DNA from 2 places in the Bacillus sp. BSL6 genome. Region 1 is predicted to be linked to the other one. Evidence: a T-box and tRNA genes for the amino acid it is inferred to sense, from the RefSeq annotation. Region 1 holds a T-box; the other holds one or more tRNA genes.
The links. The T-box of region 1 lies ahead of ileS2 (isoleucine--tRNA ligase). A T-box ahead of a tRNA ligase gene usually reads a tRNA of that ligase, here a tRNA-Ile.
Positions count from the first base shown of each region.

Region 2: it encodes a tRNA-Ile, which carries the amino acid that the T-box ahead of ileS2 (isoleucine--tRNA ligase) is inferred to sense. The anticodon was not compared.

Region 1 is NZ_JAVGCW010000001.1:901,585-905,762, reverse strand. It holds gene ileS2 (isoleucine--tRNA ligase) at 1-2,312, opposite strand, end outside; T-box leader at 2,384-2,608, opposite strand; gene divIVA (septum site-determining protein DivIVA) at 2,660-3,166, opposite strand; gene RCJ96_RS05055 (YlmH family RNA-binding protein) at 3,256-4,023, opposite strand; gene RCJ96_RS05050 (YggT family protein) at 4,039-4,178, opposite strand, start outside.
Region 2 is NZ_JAVGCW010000001.1:563,901-568,078, forward strand. It holds gene ispG (flavodoxin-dependent (E)-4-hydroxy-3-methylbut-2-enyl-diphosphate synthase) at 1-797, opposite strand, end outside; gene RCJ96_RS03115 (hypothetical protein) at 962-1,327, opposite strand; gene RCJ96_RS03120 (DUF1189 domain-containing protein) at 1,381-2,145, opposite strand; tRNA gene RCJ96_RS03125 (tRNA-Ile) at 2,388-2,461, shown strand; gene sodA (superoxide dismutase [Mn]) at 2,683-3,294, shown strand; gene RCJ96_RS03135 (MFS transporter) at 3,411-4,178, shown strand, end outside.

The DNA of each region.
Region 1 (4,178 bases):
CCTGGAATGTATGGCCATACTTCATCAGCTGTATGCGGTAAGATTGGTGTTACAAGTTTCGTCAATGCAACAAGAACATCATATAATACAGTTTGAATTGCACGACGATCTTCATGGTTCGCACCTTCAATGTATAAAATGTCTTTTGCAAAGTCTAAGTAGAATGAACTTAAATCAATTGTACAGAAGTTATGAATTGCATGATATACAGCAGCGAAGTCGTATGTCTCATATGCTTCTTTTACTTTTGTAATTAAGTCATTTAATTTCACTAACATGTAACGATCTACTTCACGAAGTTCAGCTACAGCTACTGTATTTTCACTTGGCTTAAAGTCGTCTAAGTTTCCTAATAAGAAACGGAATGTGTTACGGATTTTACGATACACTTCTGCTACTTGTTTTAAAATATCATCCGAAATACGTACATCAGATTGATAGTCAACAGAAGATACCCATAATCGTAAAATATCTCCGCCTAATTGATCCATAATTTTCTTCGGTACGACGATGTTTCCAATCGACTTACTCATTTTACGCCCTTCACCATCTAATACGAAACCGTGGCTTAGTACGCCTTTATATGGCGCTTTTCCTGTTACAGCAACTGCTGTCGATAATGAAGAGTTAAACCAACCACGATATTGGTCAGATCCTTCTAAATATAAATCTGCTGGACGTTGTAAGTCATTGCGCTCTTCTAATACCGCTTGGTGAGAAGAACCTGAGTCGAACCATACATCCATGATGTCTGTTTCTTTACGGAATTCACCATTTGGGCTACCTGGATGTGTAAATCCTTCTGGTAATAGATCTTTCGCTTCACGCTCAAACCATACGTTAGAACCGTGTTCACGGAATAAATCAGCTACATGGTTAATTGTTTCATCCGTAATAATTGGATCACCATTCTCAGCATAGAATACAGGAATTGGCACACCCCATGCACGCTGACGAGAAATACACCAGTCACCACGGTCACGAACCATGTTATGAAGACGAGTTTCACCCCATGCTGGTACCCATTTTGTTTCCGCAACAGCTTCTAATAACTCTTTACGGAATGCTTCAATAGATGCAAACCACTGTGCTGTCGCACGGAAAATAATAGGTTTTTTCGTTCTCCAATCATGTGGATATGAATGCGTAATGAATGTTAGCTTCAGTAATGCGCCTACTTCTTCTAATTTTTCTGTAATTGGCTTGTTAGCTTTATCATAGAATAAGCCTTCAAATCCAGGTGCTTCCTCTGTTAATACACCTTTATCATCAACTGGGCAAAGTACTTCTAAGCCATACTTTTTACCAACAATAAAGTCATCTTCCCCGTGTCCTGGTGCTGTATGAACACAACCTGTACCTGCATCCGTTGTTACGTGATCTCCTAGCATAACTAATGAATCACGATCGTAGAATGGATGCTTTGCAACTGTATACTCAAGCTCACTACCTTTTACCGTTTTCACAACTTCAGCATTTTCCCACTCTAACGTTTTTGCAACTGTCTCAAATAGTTCAGAAGCAATAATATATTTTTCATCATTTACTTTTACAATAGCGTATTCAAGTTCTGGGTGAACAGAAATACCTAAGTTTGCAGGCAACGTCCAAGGCGTTGTTGTCCAGATAATGTATTTCTCATCACCTTCTAATACGTTCTTTCCATCTTTTACAGGGAATGCTACGTAAATAGATGCTGATTTTTTATCTTGGTATTCAATTTCAGCTTCTGCTAAAGCTGATTCACTCGTTGGTGACCAGTAAACTGGTTTTTGTCCTTTATAGATATAACCTTTTTTCGCCATATCACCAAACACTTTAATTTGTTGTGCTTCATAAGCTGGCTCTAAAGTAATGTATGGGTTATCCCAATCAGCACGTACACCTAAACGCTTAAATTGCTCACGCTGACGTTCTACTTGTTCATATGCATACTCTGCACATAACTTACGGAACTCAGCAACTGTCATTTCTTTACGCTTTACACCTTTATTTGTTAAAGCTTGTTCAATTGGTAAACCGTGTGTATCCCAACCTGGGACATATGGCGCACAGAAACCAGTCATTGATTTATAACGAACGATAAAGTCTTTTAATACTTTATTTAATGCATGTCCCATATGAATGTCACCATTCGCATATGGAGGTCCATCATGCAGTACAAATAAAGGACGACCTTTCGTATGTTCTTGTACCTTTTCATAAATATTCATTTCCGCCCACTTTTCTTGCATTGCAGGCTCACGTTTTGGTAAATTCCCACGCATTGGGAACTCTGTTTTTGGCATTAGTAATGTATTTTTGTACTCCATGCTCAATTCCTCCTTACATGTATAAAAGAAAGACCTAAAAAACGGAATAAAAAAGAGACTTTCTCATCCCAAAAAGGGACGAGAAAGTCTCCCGCGGTACCACCCTAGTAGATCCTATACGTATGTATACAATCCTCTTTATATTCTTAACGCGAATATACGCCTACGCTTACTCTATTTGTTCAGCGCGGAACTCCAGGGTGATATTCCCATTATCTCCTTATCCTGAGCTTACACCATCCTCAGTTCGCTATATAAGGTATGAAAAAGGTACTTATCCCTATCTTCGTTTTTCTTAATAAATATGTTGTTTAAAATTATATGTAATAATGAGAAAAACGTCAAGCTTACACTGTTTCTTCTTTTTTCAACAGCTCGTCTACTTCGTCTTCTAACTCAATTAGTTTATCCCAATCATCGTTGTTTAACATTTCAAGCTGTGTTTCTAATAACATACGGAAACGAGTGCGGAATACTTTCGCTTGTTTCTTTAGCTCTTCAATATCAAAAGCAACTTTTCTTGATTTTACTAAAGCTTCGTTAATAATACGGTCTGCATTCTTTTCAGCTTCACGTACAATTAATTTCGCTTCTTTTTGGGCATTACGTTTTACTTCTTCCGCTGCTTCTTGTGCAACAACGATAGATTTGTTTAACGTATCTTCAATATTAGAGAAATGATCTAACTTCCCTTCTAATTGCGCAACTTGTTCTTCTAAAGCTTTTTTCTCACGAATGACTAATTCATAATCTTTGATAATTTGATCAAGAAACTCATTTACTTGATCCTCATCATAGCCACGGAATCCGCGACCAAATTCTTTGTTATGAATATCTAATGGTGTTAACGGCACAACGCCACCTCCAAGTAGTTATCTAAATTTCCTCTTTCAATTATATCTTTTCTTCGACAAAATAGGAGGATTTCCTTCTAAAAAACCAATCATTTTAGTATACCATACAAAATTCTCCATTTGTCGCGCTTTGTTCTACCTTCTACAGAAAACAATTTACTGCGTCCATATCCTCTCACTGAAAAAACATCTCCTGGATAACATTCATAAGAGGTTTGCTCCACTGTTTTCCAATTCACTTTTACTAAACCATTTTTTATGAAAGGTTGTACTTTTTGCCTAGATATATGTAACATTTCAGCTAACATAACATCTAAACGAAGTGAAGAAACCGTTCCGGATTTCTCCCCCCACGTTTCTTGTATCTGTAGAATTTTTTCCCCTTGCACTGGTGATAAGGAGACTTTCACTTTTCCTATAGATTGTAAGTTCATCTCAATATAAGATACAACTTCTTTCGCGACTACAATTTGGGCACGATCTTCTTGAAGCAAAATATCACCACATTTTTCTCTCGTTAAACCGAGAGACATAAATGTACCTAATATTTGCCTATGCTCTAGCGTATAAAACTTGGAAGGATAGTCAATTTCCAATACTTCTACTTGAAATTCCTCTTCATTTATTACTAGATAGTCCGGATAAATGAGTGCTCTTTTGCGCTCTGCTTGAGACGTTGCACCATCAAATTGTACAGCAACATCTCCTTGTCCTATTACCATCGTGACAATTTGTTGTTGTCTTGGATCAAGAAAGTCTGTTAACTTCACTTGATGGTACTCTGCTGCTCGCTTCCACTCTAACACTTTATCCACAAAGACCACTTCATCAGGTCTAAAATGCTCGTAGATGCTCATGTATTTAACCTCTTACTATAAGAAATAGCCGAATAAAGTTACTAAACCACTTGTAGCAAGTTTCAACGCAAAAATCGCAACGAGTGGTGAGATGTCAATCATACCAAGCGGCGGAATAAATCTGCGAAATGGTTCTAAATACGGTTCACAAATAC
Region 2 (4,178 bases), 340 kb from region 1:
GGACAAGAAATAAGTGTTGCTGCATTAGATGCAAGGCCGAATGACTTTAATAGTTCACGCGCAACTTTTACTTCTTCAACTGGGTCAGCACTTAATGAAATACGTAGTGTATTTCCGATGCCTTTACTTAAGATTGCTCCAAGACCAGCGGCACTTTTTACAGTTCCGGCAAATAACGTTCCAGATTCTGTGATACCTAAATGTAGTGGATAATCAAAAGCACGTGCAGCTTTTTCGTATGCTTCAATTGCCAAGTTAACATCAGAGGCTTTCATAGATACGATAATATCATGGAAATCTAAGTCCTCTAAAATTTTAATGTGATGCAGGGCGCTCTCAACCATACCATCTGCAGTTGGGTATCCGTACTTTTCTAAAATGTGACGCTCTAATGAACCTGCGTTTACACCGATACGGATTGGAATACCACGTTCTTTTGCTGCATTTACAACAGCTTCTACTTTATGGCGACGACCAATGTTACCTGGATTGATACGTACTTTATCAATGCCGCCTTCAATTGCTTTTAAAGCAAGGCGATAATCAAAATGAATATCAGCAACAAGTGGAATGTTGATTTGTTTTTTAATATCAGCAATAGCATTTGCTGCGCGTTCGTCTGGAACAGCAACACGCACGACTTGGCAGCCAGCTTCTTCTAAACGTTTAATTTCAGCAACTGTTGCTTCAACATCATGTGTTTTTGTTGTTGTCATACTTTGTATAATTAATTCATTATTACCGCCAATTGTTAAATTACCGACTTTAACTGGACGTGTTTTTGTACGATGAGTCATTTCATTCACGAATAGATCGCTCTCCTTATAAAAGAAGTTTCTTATTTAGTCCCTTATATCAATGATAGTATACGTGATACAGGGCTATAGAAACCGAAGTGCTCGGTTTCACTTTTACTATTGTATCAGCGCCTTTATGTAATTGACAAGGATTAAGTGATTGCTTATTGATATAACGGGAATTTATAAGACTTTCCAAGTTGTATTTTTGTAGCAGGTGTATTTTTATTTAATTGTTTAAAATCATCAATTACTTTTTCGATAGAAGGAATTTTCTTCTTATTAATCGCTTCTGTAATGGAAAGAACCGTATCACCTGTTTTGACTTCAATTGTTTTATAAGTGACATCTGTTTCTTTTTCCGCTTTGTTTTCTTTCTTTTGTTTTGTATTTGTACTTTCTTGTTTTATCGTTTCGGCCGCATTTGTCTTTTTATATGAACTTAACATCGGTAAAGTGCCGATTTTTATATCGTAATAAAATATATAACCAAGAACAAGCACGAATAAGAATATACCTAATCTCTTCATATTCTTCACTCCTTTGCTAGGAATATATGCTTGTCCAAAAAAAAAATGCCTATTTAGGCATTTTTTTCGTTCGGTTTTGGAACTTCTTTAATTGTTAAGTATAGAACAATTAAAACAACTGCGATATAAATGAATGTTGAGCCAGGTACAACAATTTTGAATAAATCCATAATCATAAAGAAGATGGTTGGAATTGTGTAGCTGTAGGCAGTTAACGTCCATACTTGCTTATAAGATAATTTACGTTGACCACTCATAGCAGAACCGATAAACGCAAGTAAAGTAATTCCTAAGAAAGTAATGAACAATTGGAATAGATATACTAACACTCCGATAACAGCTAGTAAAATTGGATAAATACTATCGAATACAGAAATGAAATCTTGCAAATCTTTTTTCTCAAGAGATGTCCCTAATAAATCATTGTAGGAGTATGTTTGCGTCTGGCCATTTCCTATAGAAACTACTTTATCTTTTAAAATAAATAAACCAGTTTTATTTTGATACTTTTCGATATCTGTTGTATTTGGATCAAATACGAAAAGAGCATCTCCCTCTTCTTTTTGAATAGGTTCTTCAATATCAGCTTTTAGTTCACCATTTTCGATTTTAAAATCAGGTAAATCTTTTTCAATTGCTTGATTTACCATAGTAACACTATCTTGGATAAAGCTACCGTAAAAGAATGTTCTTGGAATAGTAGTGATTAGACAAAGTAGCATAATATACAAAATGGTTTTTCCGATTTTTTGAAAACGGAATAGCGCCATATCTTTAGGCGAATATACGCTTTTGACTAATTGGGTAAATATGGACATAGATTCACTTCCTTTATGTATGTATAAAATCATTGTAACGTAGGAATCTAGGGAATCTCAAGATATATTATATTTACATATAGTAGAGATAACTAAATTTCTTTTTATTAATTTTCTTCTTTTAAATGAGAAAAATACAATTGACAGTTTTCTTTTCTATATGGTAAATTTATCTTACATTTCTTAAAGGGTATATCCGATAGGAATTCCTTTATTTGATGTATTATTACATACATAATTTTGGACCCTTAGCTCAGCTGGTTAGAGCAGACGGCTCATAACCGTCCGGTCGTAGGTTCGAGTCCTACAGGGTCCATATCCATTTCACATGTTTATTATGTCAGTAGGAAGCTTCCTTGTAGAAGGGAGCTTTTTTTATGAAATATATGAGCATTTTAATTGAAAAGAAGTGGGAATTTTGCTACTTTAATGATAGCAAGACAATGTGATTTATTTGTTTGCACCCTATGGCAATTAGGGTAGAATGTAGTTGTATGTCACTTAAGTGGCAATACATAAACTGGGAGGAATATAACAATGGCAAAACACGAATTACCAAATTTACCTTATGCGTATGATGCTTTAGAGCCTCACTTTGACAAAGAAACAATGAACATCCATCATACAAAACACCATAACACGTACATCACAAACTTAAACGCTGCTTTAGAAGGTCATGCAGAATTAGCTGACAAAAGCGTAGAAGAATTAGTTGCAAACTTAAACGAAGTACCAGAAGCAATCCGTACAGCAGTACGTAACAATGGTGGCGGACATGCTAACCACACATTCTTCTGGACAATCTTATCTCCAAACGGCGGCGGACAACCAGTAGGCGAACTTGCAACTGCAATTGAAGCGAAATTCGGTAGGTTCGATGCATTCAAAGAAGAATTCGCAAAAGCTGGCGCAACTCGCTTCGGTTCTGGTTGGGCTTGGTTAGTAGTAAATAATGGTGAGTTAGAAGTAACAAGCACGCCAAACCAAGATTCTCCTCTAACTGAAGGTAAAACTCCAGTTATCGGTTTAGATGTTTGGGAACATGCTTACTACTTAAATTATCAAAACCGTCGTCCAGACTACATCGGTGCATTCTGGAACGTTGTAGATTGGAACGCTGCTGAAAAACGTTACCAAGAAGCAAAATAATTGTAATAACGATAGAAAAAGCTAGGAGAATGCTCCTAGCTTTTTTCTATGCTTTCCTTTTACATAATTGAGCTTGTCTTTGGAAGACTAGAACATGAAGTAAAGGAGAGTTGTGTATGAAGTGGAAACATATAATTGGTGACGTTGAAGTGAATCGGGATTTAGTGTTATTACTCCTTATTGGAGGTTTATACACGCTCGCAATTTCTTTATCGAATACGTTTGTTAACATTTATTTATGGAAACAAACACAAAATTATGTGAATCTCGGCTTGTATAATTTGGCCAGCGTTGTATTGCAGCCCCTCACATTTCTTATAGGTGGGAAATTAGCGAAGCGTATTGATCGCTCGATCCTGTTACGAATAGGCGTAGGCACGTTAGCGATTTTTTTTATCGTTGTTTTAGTAGCGGGGAAAAGCGCTTCTCACTATATTTTATTAATGGGGGCTCTTTTAGGAGTCGGATATGGTTTTTACTGGCTCGCGTTTAACTTATTAACATTTGAGATTACAGAACCAGAAACAAGAGATTTCTTTAACGGGTTTCTTGGGCTTCTTACATCCTTCTCTGGCATGATTGGACCGATAGCAGCTGGATACACAATTTCACGTATGGAGAAGTGGAGTGGTTATACGGTCATATTCTTTCTCTCGTTATTGTTATTTGCAATTGCTGTCGTTTTAAGCTTTTTTGTATCTAAGAGAGAATGTGAAGGTCGTTATGAGGTTACACAAGTTTTGAAAGAGCGACGGATTGATAAAAATTGGGGGAGAATTACACGTGCTCATTTTTTCCAAGGATTGAGAGAGGGGACATTCATTTTTGTTATTTCAGTATACGTGTACTTAGCAACCGATAGTGAGCTTGCATTAGGGAAATAT